Regions from separate parts of the Novilysobacter viscosus genome, predicted to be linked through region 1. Evidence: riboswitches for the same ligand, from Rfam matches in the RefSeq annotation. Region 1 holds a riboswitch; the other holds the start of a gene.
What was found. A riboswitch is a leader RNA that binds a small molecule or an ion and turns the genes downstream of it on or off. The one in region 1 is predicted to bind cobalamin.
Positions count from the first base shown of each region.

Region 2: another riboswitch for cobalamin. It lies ahead of ACJQWL_RS05505 (ribonucleoside-diphosphate reductase subunit alpha); the one in region 1 lies ahead of btuB (TonB-dependent vitamin B12 receptor).

Region 1 covers NZ_JBJMAV010000005.1:185,737-192,953, reverse strand. Annotated here, with positions in the region: gene bioD (dethiobiotin synthase) at 1-310, opposite strand, end outside; gene ACJQWL_RS09800 (TMEM175 family protein) at 307-1,041, opposite strand; gene msrC (free L-methionine (R)-S-oxide reductase MsrC) at 1,111-1,593, shown strand; gene ACJQWL_RS09790 (TfoX/Sxy family protein) at 1,590-1,955, shown strand; cobalamin riboswitch at 2,022-2,249, shown strand; gene btuB (TonB-dependent vitamin B12 receptor) at 2,369-4,219, shown strand; gene glmS (glutamine--fructose-6-phosphate transaminase (isomerizing)) at 4,357-6,189, opposite strand; gene glmU (bifunctional UDP-N-acetylglucosamine diphosphorylase/glucosamine-1-phosphate N-acetyltransferase GlmU) at 6,360-7,217, opposite strand, start outside.
Region 2 covers NZ_JBJMAV010000002.1:402,094-409,310, reverse strand. Annotated here, with positions in the region: gene ACJQWL_RS05520 (S1/P1 nuclease) at 1-173, opposite strand, end outside; gene gap (type I glyceraldehyde-3-phosphate dehydrogenase) at 262-1,266, shown strand; gene ACJQWL_RS05510 (ribonucleotide-diphosphate reductase subunit beta) at 1,394-2,401, opposite strand; gene ACJQWL_RS05505 (ribonucleoside-diphosphate reductase subunit alpha) at 2,649-4,988, opposite strand; cobalamin riboswitch at 5,422-5,714, opposite strand; gene ACJQWL_RS05500 (DUF2339 domain-containing protein) at 5,830-7,217, shown strand, end outside.

The sequences.
Region 1 (7,217 bases):
GCCGGTAGGCGGCGAGGATCGGGGCCAGCGCCACCTCCACCCCGGCCTCGGCCGCGGCGATCTCGGGGGCCAGCGGTGCAGGCAGCGCGTACGGATTGATGTCGGCATACGCCGGGCGGGGCTGGCTTGCCGCCTGCAGCAGCAGTGCGTCGTCGTTGCGCCAGCCCTGCGCGGTTTCGATACACCCGCTGGCCACCGGTTTCATGCCCACCGCAGCCAACCCGCGCGCGCGCATTGCATGCAGCAGTGCCGCGCTGGCGACCGACTTGCCGATGCCGGTATCGGTACCGGTGACGAAAACGCTTTTCACGGGTGGGTCCTGAGCTCCAGCGCGGCCTGCAAACGGCGCTGGGCCACGCCTGCATAGATCGGCAGTGCGACGCCCAACAGCCCATAGGCCATGCCCGGCAATGCCATCCACCAGCCGGGTCGCGCCGGGAGCAGCAGCGCGATGGCCATCGAGAGCACGGCGCAGGCGATGTAGACCAGGTGCACGACGACTTCCGATTCAAGCAACTGGCGCTCGGCCGCATCCAGTCGCAACTGGCTGCTGCGACGCAGCGCGTGCACGTTCAAGGCGACGATAAGCCCCGCCAGCACCGCGAAGCCGACGCCGTAGATCACGAAGATCGTGCTGAACTGCGACATGTTGTCGATGCGGAATTCGCTGACCGCCCAGCCTCCGGTAAAGAAGCCCATGGCCGCCGACATCACCATCCGCAACGGGTACACGTAGAACAACGTCGCCGCCACCAGCGCCAGACTCAGCACCACGATGGTGAAGTCCTCCAGTCCAACCCTGCGGAACAGGCGATGGTGGGCGTGCCAGAACAGCGCCAGGATCGCGAAGCCGGCAACGAACGCCGGCAACCGGCGCAGTGCCTCGTAGAGGGCCTCGAAGCTGTCGGGCACGCTGCCGAAGGACACCACCAGCAGCGTGACCGCGAACGCGAAGGCGGCATCGACGAAGGTTTCCACTCGGCTCACGGCCGCTCCACGCAGTCGGAAGCCGTTCTGCACCGGCAGGCGCGACAGGTCCATGTCAAGTGCTCCGTTTTTCGGGATCGGCCGATGGTAAGGCGATGGCGGGGGCGCTGCTACACTCGCGCCATGTTTGCCGCCACCCCACTCACCGGCAACAAGCCGGAGCAGTACTCGCAGCTCCTGGAGCAGGCCCGCGGGCTGATGTCGGGCGAGCGCGACCGCATCGCCAACGCCGCCAACCTGGCCGCCCTGCTGTACCACGGGCTCCCCGACCTCAACTGGGCGGGCTTCTACTTCTTCGATGGCACGGAGCTGGTCGTCGGGCCGTTCCAGGGCCTGCCCGCCTGCGTGCGCATCCCGATGGACCGGGGCGTGTGCGGCGCGGCCGCGCGCGAGCGCACCACCCAGCGGGTCGACGACGTGCATGCCTTCCCGGGCCACATCGCCTGCGACGCGGCCTCGCGTTCGGAGATCGTGGTGCCGCTGGTGCGGGGTGGTGCGTTGATTGGCGTGCTCGACATCGACAGCCCGTTGCCGTCGCGCTTCGATGCCGATGACCAGCGCGGCGTCGAGGCGATTGCCGCGGCCTTCGTGGAGGCAATGGGATGAGCAGCGAGAAGATGCGCAACATCGGCCCCAAGTCCGCGGCGTGGTTGCGGCAGGTCGGGCTGCGCACGCGCGAGGAACTGGCCGAGGCCGGGACCGTCGAGGCCTTCATGCGCGTCAAGCGCGCCGGGTTCAAGCCCACGCTCAGCCTGCTGTATGCGATCGAAGGCGCGTTGCAGGACTGCCATTGGCAGGAGGTACCGGAAGCGCGACGCCAGGAACTGGTCAGCGCGGCCGGTGTCGCGATCGACAAGCTGCCCCCGCCGCGCTACAAGCCCACTCCAGGGCCGGTACGCACCACGGTGCTGACCGAGGACACCGTGGCGATGCGCCCGGACGACGACGAGCCCGACTGGCGGCGTTGAACCGCCGCGACCGCGCGTCGCGATCCAACTTCATCGGACACTCGCCCAACCCGAGCCGATCCCGTACACTGCGCGCCGCTTCAAGGTGACCCGGCGGCGTCCTGCCGACGGGTTGAAACGGGAAGCCGGTGACGCCGCCAACGCGGCCAGCCCGGCACTGCCCCCGCAACGGTAAGCGAGTCAAGCCACGGCATCCGCCACTGGGCTGCAGCAGCAGCCACGGGAAGGCGCCTGGGCCGGAAGGAATCCCTTCCACTCGCGAGTCCGGAGACCGGCCTTGATGCTGACTGGTTGCGATGCGGAGGGCATTGCGGCGGCGACGCCGGCGCTGTTCGTCCGATTTCGCGGCCCATTGCCCCTGCATCCGACTCCCTGACACCGGCACGGCCTGGCCGTGCGATGGAGACGTCCCGATGCAGCTTCGCCTGTCGATCCTCGCCTGCGCCCTCGCGCTACCCCTGTCCGCCCACGCGCAGTCCGAAACGGCGCGCGACCTCGACGAGGTGGTGGTCACCGCCACGCGCACCCCGGTGAGCGCCAACGCAACGCTGGCGCCGGTGGAGGTGATCGATCGCGACGCCATCATCCGCAGCCAGGCCCGATCGCTGCCCGAGCTGCTGCGGGGCCGCGCCGGCGTGGCGATCTCCAACCAGGGCGGCCAGGGCAAGCTCACCACCGTGTTCATGCGCGGCGCGGAATCCGACCACGTTCTGGTGCTGGTCGACGGCGTGCGCGTGGGCTCGGCGACGTCCGGCCTGGTCTCGTTCCAGGACCTGCCCCTGTCGATGATCGACCGCGTGGAAATCGTGCGTGGCCCACGCTCCAGCCTGTACGGCAGCGAGGCGATCGGCGGCGTCATCCAGGTGTTCACCCGCCGCGACCACGGCGGGATCTCGCCACGCGCCAATGCCACCGTCGGCAGCCATGGGCGCCGCGAGGCGAGCGCCGGCATCGGCGGCGGCAGCCAGGCCGCCTGGTTCGGCATCGACGCCGGCTACCAGCGTACCGATGGCATCGATGCCTGCGACGTCGCAACGCCCACGCCGTTTTCCGGCGGCTGTTTCATTGCCGCACCGCAACCGGATGCGGACGGCTACCGGAACCGCTCGGTATCGCTGCGCGGTGGACTCGATCTCGGCACCACCGTCGAGTTGCAGGCCCAGGCGCTGAGGGCGCACGGCGAGAACGAGTTCGATGGCGACTTCACCGACTACTCCGAGACCACCCAGCAGGTGCTGGGGGCGCGCGCCACCTGGACGCCCTCCGATGCGCTGACCCTGGCGCTGGGGGCGGGCCGCAACACCGATGCCTCCGACAACTTCATCGGCGGCACGTCCATCGGCTACTTCGAAACCGATCGCGACAGCGCCAGCGTGCAGGCCGACGTCGCGCTGGCCGAGGGCCACCTGCTGACGGTGGGCGCGGACTGGCTGCGCGACCGCGTCGGCAGCACCACCGCCTACGACCGCACCGAGCGCGACACCCGCGCCGCGTTCGGCCAGTACCAGGGCACGCTCGGGCGACATTCGCTGCAGGCCGCGCTCCGACACGACGACAACCGGCAGTTCGGCCAGGCCACCACCGGCAGCGCCGCATGGGGGTTGTCGCTTGGGGGTGGCTGGCGCCTGAGCGCGGGCTATGGAACCGCGTTCAAGGCGCCGACGTTCAACGAACTGTACTTCCCGTTCTTCGGCAACCCGACGCTGCGACCGGAGTCGTCGCGCAGCTGGGACGCCGGGCTGGCGTGGGACGCCGGCACAATAATGTGGCGGCTGGATGCCTTCGACACTCGCGTCGAGGACCTGATCGCATACGACGCGGCACTGTTCCTGCCCAACAACATCGAGCGTGCCCGCATGCGCGGTGCGGAACTGGGGGTGGATGCCGAACTCTCGGCCTGGGCCCTGGCCGGCAGCATCAGCGTGCTAGACACCGAGAACCGGGGCTCGGGCTTCAACGCCGGCAACGAGCTTCCACGGCGGGCCCGGCACAGTGCGCGGCTGGACCTGGATCGCCCCTACGGCGCCCTGCGCATCGGCCTGACGGGCGTGGCGGAGGGGTCGCGGTTCGACGATGTGGGCAACACCCGTCGATTGGGGGGCTACGCAACGCTCGACCTGCGCGCCGAGTACGCGATCGGTCCCGCGTGGACGGTGCAGGCACGCGTTGCCAACGTGTTCGACCGCGACTACGAGACCGCATCGTTCTACAACCAGCCGGGGCGGGAATGGTTCCTGACGTTGCGCTGGGACCCGGGGCACTAGGCGCCGGCTACCCCTGCAGGAGCGACGTTCAAGTCGCGACGGCCATTCGAGGTGTCGAAGGTTCGCGACTCACGTCGCACCTACGCGTAACCCCATGCGGCTGGAGCCGCTCGGGCGAGTAGCTGGGGAGCCCCCAGCTACTCCACCGTCACCGACTTGGCCAGGTTGCGCGGCTTGTCGACGTCGGTGCCGCGCGCCAGCGCCGCGTGGTAGGCCAGCAGCTGCACCGGGATGGCGTGAACGATGGGGCTGAGCACGCCGACGTGGCGCGGGGTGCGGATGACGTGGACCTGCTCGGATTCTCCGAAGTGGCTGTCCGCGTCGGCGAACACGAACATCTCGCCGCCACGCGCGCGCACTTCCTGGATGTTGGATTTCACCTTCTCAAGCAGGCTGTCGTTGGGGGCGATCACCACCACCGGCATGTTGGCGTCCACCAGCGCCAGCGGCCCGTGCTTGAGCTCGCCGGCCGGGTAGGCCTCGGCGTGGATGTAGGAGATCTCCTTGAGTTTGAGCGCGCCTTCCAGTGCGATCGGATAGTGCACGCCGCGCCCCAGGAACAATGCGTGCTCGCGCGGGGCGAAGCGGTCCGCCCAAGCAATGATCTGTGGCTCCAGGTTGAGCGCATGCTGCACGCTGCCGGGCAGGTGGCGCAGCGCGTCGACGAAGCCGGCTTCCTGCGCTTCGTCCAGCCGGCCGCCGAGCTTCGCCAGGGTGGCGGTCAGGGTGAACAGCGCGACCAGCTGCGTGGTGAAGGCCTTGGTCGAGGCGACGCCGATCTCGGCGCCCGCGCGGGTGTAGTAGACCAGCCGGCTGGCGCGCGGGATGGCGCTCTCGGGCACGTTGCAGATCGACAGCGTCCTGTCGTGGCCCAGCGACTTGGCGTACTTCAGCGCTTCCATCGTGTCGAGCGTTTCCCCCGACTGCGAGATCGTCACCACGAGGTGTCGGGGATTGGCCACCGCGCGCCGGTAACGGTACTCGCTGGCGATTTCCACCGAGCACGGCAGCCCGGCGATCGACTCGATCCAATAGCGAGCGGTGAGGCCGGCGTAGTAGCTGGTCCCGCAGGCCAGGATCTGCACGCCCTCCACGCCGTCCAGCACGTCCGCGGCCTGGCTGCCGAACAGCTCCGCCGAGAACCCGTTGTTGTCGATCACCGCCTCGATGGTGTCGGCGACCGCGCGCGGCTGCTCATGGATCTCCTTCTGCATGAAGTGGCGGTACGGGCCCAGCTCCAGCGATGCGAGCGACACGTCCGATACATGCACCTCGCGGTCGATGGCCGCGCCCTCGCCGTCGAACACGCGCACCGATTCGCGGGTGACCTCCGCGGTGTCTCCCTCCTCCAGGAAGATCACCCGGCGCGTGGCCTGCACGATCGCCGAGACGTCGCTGGCGATGAAATTCTCGCCTTCGCCCAGGCCGACCAGCAGCGGACAACCCATGCGTGCGGCGATCATGCGCCCCGGATCGCGCGCACTGACCACGGCGATGGCGTAGGCGCCGGTCAGTTCGCGCGTGGCCCGCTGCACCGCCTGCAGCAGGTCGCCACCGGCCTTCTGGTGGTGGTGGATCAGGTGGGCGATGACCTCGGTGTCGGTCTCGGACTCGAACGTGTAGCCGGCCTGGCGCAGGCGCCCCCGCTGCTCGTCGTGGTTCTCGATGATGCCGTTGTGCACCACCGCCAGCTCGTTGAAGCTGACGTGCGGGTGGGCGTTGGCTTCGGTGACGCCGCCGTGCGTGGCCCAGCGGGTGTGGCCGATGCCCAGCCGCGCATGCACGCCCTCGGCCTGCGCCGCCGCTTCCATCTCCGACACCCGCCCCGTGCGGCGCACCCGGCGCACGCCATCCTCGTCCAGCACAGCGATGCCGGCCGAATCGTAGCCGCGATATTCCAGCCGCTTGAGTCCCTCGATGAGGACCGGGACCACATCGCGATCGGCGATCGCGCCAACGATTCCACACATGCGCGGCGAGCTCCTTCAGGGGATCGCGCAGTCTAGCCGTTTAGGTCCCGCCGGGCACTCCGCGCCGGCGCCCGTGGCCCCCAGGCCCGGGCAGCGAATCTCGCCCCGAAACCCTGCAGCGCGACGCCGGACGCCCTATCGCTGGCCTGGCCGCGGCGGCCGGGCACATGCTACTTGGGTTGCTTCACGGGCCTCTGCCAACCTTCCACCACCGACTGGCGCCCCCGGGCCACGCTGAGCTGGCCCGCAGGCGCAGGGCGGGTGATCACCGACCCCGCCGCGATCGTGGCGTCCTTGCCCACGGTTACCGGCGCGACCAGGGAGGTGTTGGAGCCGATGAAGGCGCCGTCCTCGATGGTGGTCACCGACTTGTTGGCGCCGTCGTAGTTGCAGGTGATCGTCCCGGCGCCGATGTTGACGCCGCTGCCGACAACCGCATCGCCCAGGTAGGTGAGGTGGTTGGCCTTGCTGGACACGCCCATCCGGGTGGCCTTGGTTTCCACGAAGTTGCCGATGTGCACGCCGTCGGCCAGCACCGTGCCCGGGCGCAGCCGCGCGAACGGACCGATCGTCGCCGAACCCTCCACCACCACCCCGTCCAGGTCGCAGTGCGCCCGTACTTCGGTGCCGGGGCCGAGGCGAACGTTGCGCAGGCGGCAGAAGGGACCGATGACCACACCCTCGCCCAGTTCGACGTCCCCCTCCAGCACCACGTCGACATCGATCGCCACGTCGCGGTCGACCTTGACGGTGCCGCGCACGTCGATGCGCGCCGGGTCGGCCAGGCGCGCGCCGTCCACGCACAACGCACGCGCGGCGCGAAGCTGGAATGCGCGTTCGAGCTGCGACAGCTGCCAGCGGTCGTTGGCGCCCTCCACCTCGATTGGTTCGCGCACGTGCACCATCTCGGCGGCATCGTATTCGCCCGTGGCCGCGGCAAACACGTCGGTCAGGTAGTACTCGCCCTGCGCGTTCTCGTTGCCAAGCCCGTCCAGCCAGCGCCGCAACGGCTCGCCGTCGGCCACCAG
Region 2 (7,217 bases), on a different contig from region 1:
GGCACCGGTTCGCCCGCGAGCAGGGCGGTGATCTCCGCGCGCACCGCAGGGTCCAGGTCGTCCCATGCCAGGGCCGCGACCAGGCGGTGCCCGAGTGGGCCCCAGCCCAGGGCGGGCATGGCGAACAGGCACAGGACGAGGGCGCCGACCAGGCGGGTGGCGAAGCGTGGCATCGGGTGTTCCGGCGTCGGGGCCGACGGCCGGCCTCCGGGGGCGCTAAAATAGCCGGCTTTCCCGCCCCACGCCCGTCAGGAGCCCTCAATGGCGATCAAAGTAGGTATCAACGGTTTCGGCCGCATCGGACGCAACGTCCTGCGCTCGGCCGTGCAGAACTTCGGCAATGACATCCAGGTCGTCGCCATCAATGACCTGCTGGAGCCGGAGTACCTGGCCTACATGCTCCGCTACGACTCCGTGCACGGCCGCTTCGACGGCGACGTATCGATCGACGGCGACCACCTGGTGGTCAACGGCAACCGGATCCGCCTGACCCAGGAGCGCGACCCGGCCAACCTCAAGTGGGACGAGGTCGGCGCGGACGTCGTCATCGAATCCACCGGCCTGTTCCTGACCAAGGAGACCGCGCAGAAGCACATCGATGCCGGCGCCAGGAAGGTCATCCTGTCGGCGCCGTCCAAGGACGACACGCCGATGTTCGTGTTCGGCGTCAACGACTCCAAGTACGCGGGCGAAGCGATCATCTCCAACGCCTCGTGCACCACCAACTGCCTGGCGCCGGTGGCCAAGGTGCTCAACGACAAATGGGGCATCAAGCGCGGCCTGATGACCACCGTGCATGCCGCCACCGCCACCCAGAAGACCGTCGATGGACCGTCCAACAAGGACTGGCGCGGCGGCCGCGGCATCCTCGAGAACATCATCCCGTCCTCCACCGGCGCGGCCAAGGCCGTCGGCGTGGTGTTGCCCGAACTCAAGGGCAAGCTGACCGGCATGAGCTTCCGCGTGCCGACCTCCGACGTGTCGGTGGTCGACCTGACGGTGGAACTGGTGAAGGAAGCGACCTACGCGGAGATCTGCGCCGAGATGAAGGCCCAGTCGGAGGGCGCGCTCAAGGGCATCCTGGGTTACACCGAGGACAAGGTGGTCGCCACCGATTTCCGCGGCGACGCGCGCACCTCGATCTTCGATGCCGAGGCGGGCATCGCGCTGGACAGTACGTTCGTCAAGCTGGTCAGCTGGTACGACAACGAGTGGGGCTATTCCAACAAGTGCCTCGAGATGGTCAAGGTGGTCGCGGGCAAGTAAGCGGCAGCGGGACCGGTCAATGGAAAGCCCCGCGACCGCGGGGCTTTTTTTTTGCCACGTCGCCGCGGCTCCCCATCGTGGCCGAAGCCGCCGGCAGTGGCGAACCGGTGCGGCGGCCAGGCCGCCGTCAGAACGCCGCGTCGAAAGCGACCTCCCCCTGCACGCCGACCTGGTAGGCCGACACGCGGCGCTCGAAGAAGTTGGTGACCTCCTGCACGTCCTGCAGGTCCATGAAACCGAACGGGTTGGTCGCGCCGAAGTGCTTGGGCATCCCCAGCTGCGCCAGGCGTTGGTCGGCGCAATACTCCAGGTACTGGCGCATGTCCTTGAGCGACAGGCCGACCACGCCCCCGGACAGCACGTCGGCGGCAAACAGCGCCTCGCACTCCACCGCTTCGACGAACATCGCCACCACCTGCGCGCGCAGGTCTGCGTCGAACAGGTCCGGCTCCTCCTCGCGCGCCACGCGGATCACCTCGAAGGCGAACGCCATATGCCCGCTTTCGTCGCGGAACACCCAATTGGTGCCCGACGCCAGTCCGTTGAGCAGGCCGCGCGAGCGCAGGTAGTAGACGTAGGCGAACGCGGCGAAGAAGAACAGGCCCTCGATGCAGCCGGCAAAGCAGATCAGGTTGAGCAGGAACTGCCGGCGCTGGGCGCGGGTCTCGATGCGTGCCAGCCCCTGGATCGAATCGATCCAGCGGAAGCAGAACGCGGCCTTGGCGCGGATCGACGGAATGTTCTCCACCGCGTCGAAGGCCCTGGCGCGTTCGGCCGGGTCGGGCAGGTAGGTATCCAGCAGGGTCAGGTAGAACTGCACGTGCAGCGCTTCCTCGTAGAGCTGGCGCGACAGGTACATGCGCGCCTCGGGCGCGTTGACGTGCTGGTAGAGATTGAGCACCAGGTTGTTGGAGACAATGGAGTCGCCGGTCGCGAAGAACGCCACCAGCCGCTCCACCAGGTGGCGCTCGGCAGGGCCCAGTTTTTGCTGCAGGTCGTTGACGTCGAGCGAGAAGTCGACCTCTTCCACGGTCCAGGTGTTGCGGATCGCGTCGCGGTACATCTCGTAGAAGCGCGGGTAGCGCATCGGCCGCAAGGTGAGGTCGAAACCGGGGTCGAGCAGGTGGGTGGGCATGGTGGATCCTTGGAATTCGAGGTTGGCCCGACCGGACTCGCGTGGTGTAGGAGCGACGTAAGTCGCGAACGCGCAGGGAACCGGTGGGTCGGCGGGTCGCGACTCACGTCGCTCCTACGATGGAGCGCGTCGAGTCTTCTGGGGACTGCATGAACTTCTGTAGGAGCGGCCTTAGCCGCGATGGGAGTCGGCGCGGGCGAACGATTTCAGATCGCGGCTAAAACCGCTCCTACAAAAGCGTGGGGGATTACTGGCAGGCCTCGCAGCTCTCCGGATTTTCCAGCGAGCAGGCAACCGCTTCATCCACCGGCACCGGCGCATGCGCTACAGCCTTCCCGACGGTCGCTTTCGCGATCTTCGTCGCCGGGCGCGAGCGCAGGTAGTAGGTCGTCTTCAGCCCGCGCTTCCAGGCGTACATGTACATCGACGACAGCTGCCCGATGTTGGGGCTCTCGATGAACAGGTTGAGCGACTGGCTCTGGTCGATGTACGCGCCGCGGTCGGCGGCCATGTCGATCAGCGCGCGCATCGGCAGCTCCCACACGGTGCGGTAGACCTCGCGCAGCGACGTGGGAATCGCTTCGATGCCCTGGATCGAGCCTTCCGCCATCTTGATGGCATCGCGCATCTCCGCCGTCCACAGGCCCAGCCGCTTGAGTTCGCCCACCAGGTACTTGTTGACCACCAGGAAGTCGCCCGACAGCGTTTCGCGCTTGAACAGGTTGCTGACCTGCGGCTCGATGCATTCGTAGCAGCCGGCGATCGAGGCGATGGTGGCGGTGGGCGCGATGGCGATCAGCAGCGAGTTGCGCAGGCCGTGCGCGGCAATGCGCTCGCGAAGGGCATCCCAGCGTGCAGTGTCGGCGGGTGCCACGTCCCAGGCCTCGAACTGCAGCGCGCCGCGCGCCGCGCGGGTGTCGCCGAACGCCGGGTGGCGGCCGCGTTCCAGCGCCAGCTCGCACGACGCCGACAGCGCATGGAAGTAGATCGCCTCGGCGATCTCACGCGACAGCTGTCGCGCGGGTTCGGAGTCGAACGGCAGGCGCATGCGGAAGAACACGTCCTGCAGGCCCATCGCCCCAAGGCCGACCGGCCGCCACTTCAGGTTGGCGCGGCGCGCGGTCTCGATCGGATAGAAGTTCAGGTCGATCACGCGGTCGAGCTGGCGCACCGCCAGGCGGACCGTTTCGGCCAGGCGTTCGAAGTCGAAGGCGACCCGGCCGTCGTCGCGGGTGTCGAGGTGGTGGGCCAGGTTGATCGACCCCAGGTTGCACACCGCGGTTTCGTCCTGCGAGGTGACCTCCACGATCTCGGTGCACAGGTTGGACAGGTGCACGACGTTGCCCGCCAACGCGGTCTGGTTGCAGGCGCGGTTGGACTTGTCCTTGAAGTTCATCCAGCCGTTGCCGGTCTGCGCCAGCGTGCGCATCATCCGCCCGTACAACTCGCGCGCCTTGACCTGGCGGGTGGCCAGGCCGGCGGCTTCGGCGGCCCGGTAGGCGCGGTCGAAGCCCTCGCCGTACAGATCGGTCAGCTGCGGCACGCGGTGCGGGTCGAACAGCGACCACGTCGCGTCCGCCTCGACCCGGCGCATGAACTCGTCGGGGATCCAGTTGGCCAGGTTGAGGTTGTGGGTGCGCCGGGCCTCGTCGCCGGTGTTGTCGCGCAGCTCCAGGAACTCCTCGACATCCGCGTGCCACGGCTCCAGGTACACGCAGGCCGCGCCCTTGCGCTTGCCGCCCTGGTTGACCGCGGCGACCGAGGCGTCAAGCGTCTTAAGCCACGGCACGATGCCGTTGCTCAGGCCGTTGGTGCTGCGGATCAGCGAGCCACGCGAACGGATGCGCGTATAGCTCAGGCCGATTCCGCCGCTGAACTTGCTCAGCTTGGCCACGTCCATGTAGCCGCGGTAGATCGCCTCCAGCGAATCCTCCGGCGAGTCCAGCAGGAAGCAGCTGGAGAGTTGCTCGTGGGTGGTGCCGGCGTTGAAAAGAGTGGGCGAACTGGGGATGTAGTCCAGCTGCGCCATGCGCCGGTACAGCGCCAGCGCGTCGGCCACGTCCTCGCTCAGCGCGCAGGCCACCCGCAGGAAGAACTGCTGCGGCGTCTCGATCACGGTGCGCGCGGTGGGATGGCGCAGCAGGTAGCGGTCGTACAGCGTGCGCAGGCCGAAGTAGTCGAAGCGCCGGTCCAGCGAGGGATCGATCGCGTCGTTGAGCTTGCGCGCGTTGGCCTGGACGAAGCCCAGCAGGCGGTCGTTGATCAGGCCCAGTTCGTGCCCGCGCTGGACCGACTGCGAGAACGCGTTGATGTCGATCGCCGCGACTTCCTTGCCGATGACGCCGGCCAGCAGGCGCGCGGCCAGGCGGCCGTATTCGGGCTCTTCGGCGGTTAGCAGGGCGGCGGTGCGGATCGACAGTTCGTCGAGTTCTCGCGTCGAGGCGCCGTCGTAGAGGCCCGAGATCGTGCGGGTGGCCACGCGCATCGGGTCGATGGCGTGCAGGTCGTCGCTGCAGCGGACGATCGCGCGCACGATCTTGTTGAGGTCGACCGGCTCGCGGCCGCCGTTGCGCTTGGCGACGGTCATGCCCAGCGCGGCGGCGGGCGGGGCCAGGGCGAAGCCGTCGCCGGGCGCGCCGGATGCGGCAGGCAGCCTGCGCGCGGGCTTTGCGGCCGTTGCCGTGGCGTCGGTCGACGGATGCGGGGGCGTTTCGGCGCCGGTCTCGGTGGGTGCCAGGGCGGTGTTGGTGGTGGTCATGCGTGAACTCCAGTGCGTGGGCGCACGGGTCGTCGATCCCCCCCTCGAAGGACGACGCGCGCGGGCGCGGACGCACCGCCGGCCGGGCCTGCGCGTGCAGGGCCGGACGGGCAGGCACGGCCTCGCCCCCGCGGGCGCGGAATCCTGGGGGGGTGGAGCGCGGTTGTCGCACGGGCGAACGCCGCCCGCGAGCCGCATCAACGATGCGTCGCGACACCGGCCGTCTTCCCCCGAAGACTCGCTTGCCGGTCACCGCGCGGTGTGCATCGCGCGGCTGTCGGCAGGTCTTCGGACTCTGGACGCGGACCGGTGCTCTTGATCAGGCAGGAGCGGCTTTGGCTGCCCAACGGGTGCCAGAAGCATCGCGGCTGAAGCCGCTCCTGCGTGGAGCTCTTTCCACCTACTGGCCGTCGCTTCCCGGGGCGCGTGCCCCAGTGCCATGACGGCGGTCGTTTCCACTACCGCTGCGGGGCAGTGCCGGCATTGGACCCAGGTCCGCACCGGCTTCCCTTTCAAGCCGACCGCGAGGCCGGCACCGACGCGCACAACATAATGGGGTGGTGCGCATGCGTCAACGCAAGATGTGGTGTTGATGCCTCGGCGTCAGCACGTATCACCCGCGCCTTGCGGTGGTGTAACGTGCGCCGCACAAGGGGATGGGGAGTCGGCGATGGAAGGGCTGATCGTTCTACTGGTTCTGGCCGTACTGGCGGTGCCGGTGGGGCTGATCGTGGCGTTGGTGAAGATCGGCAGCCTGCGCGGGCGGGTCGATGTCCTGGAGCGCGACCTGGCGACGATGCAGACTGCCGCGGGGTCGACGTCCCGGGCGCGCGCGCCGGAGCCCGATCGTGTGGCTCCGGATTCCCGCCATGGCACCGGCTCTGAAGCGGATCTGCAGGGCGAGGTCGAGGCCGCGCAAGGCCCGACCCTGGCCGAATTGATGCGCCAGCAGGCCGGGCCTGCGCCCACGCATGCCACCGCCAGGGCGGCACAGGCGGCGTCGCGATCCTCGTCCGCGCCGGTGCCGCCGGCAGCCTCGCCAGTGGATGCATCGCCGTCGGGCGTTTCCTCCGGGGGGGCATCGCCCGCAGAGGCACGGCGCGCGGAGGCAGCGTCAAACGGCCGGACGCCGCCGCCACTACCTGGCGCCGCGCGCGGGGTGCCGCCGCCGCGCAGGCCGGATGTGGTGACCCTGGGCCTGCGCGCGGTGCGCCGCTGGTTCAGCCAGGGCAACGTGCCGGTCAAGGTCGGCATGCTGGTGCTGTTTGCCGGTGTCGCGGCGCTGCTCAAGTACGCCGGCGACCAGGGCTGGATGACGTTCCCGATCGAGTTGCGGCTGGCCGGCGTCGCGGCCGCGGCGATCGCCGGGCTGGTGTTCGGCTGGCGCCAGCGCGAATCCCGGCGCAGCTTTGCGCTCGCGCTGCAGGGCGGCGCCATCGGCGTGCTGCTGCTGGTGGTGTTCGCCGCGTTCAAGCTGCATCCGCTGCTGCCAGCGCCCGCGGCGTTCGCGCTGAGCGTCGTGCTGGTGGCCAGCGCCGGCGTGCTGGCGGTCAGGCAGGACGCGGTGGCACTGGCCTGGCTGGGGATCCTGGCCGGCTTCCTGGCACCGATCTGGCTGTCGACCGGGCCGGGCAACCACGTCGCGTTGTTCGGCTACTACGCGGTACTCAACGCGGCGATCTTCGGCATCGCCTGGTACCGCTCGTGGCGCGCGCTCAACGTGCTGGGGTTCCTGTTTACCTTCGCCATCGGCACTGGCTGGGGCGTGCTGCGCTACCGGCCCGAGGACTACGCCACCACGCAGCCCTTCCTGCTGCTGTTCTTTGCCTTCTACCTGCTGCTGCCGATCCTGCAGGCTCGCCGCCGCGCCGGCCGTCGCGACGGGCTCGACAGCTGCCTGCTGTTCGGCGCGCCGCTGGTGGCGTTCTCGCTGCAGGCGGGGCTGGTGCGCGACATGCTGATCGGCGGCGAGCGCCTGCCGCTGGCGTTCTGCGCGCTGGGCCTGGCCGCCGTGTACGCGGCGCTGGCCTGGGCGCTGCGCAGGCGCGCGCTGTACGC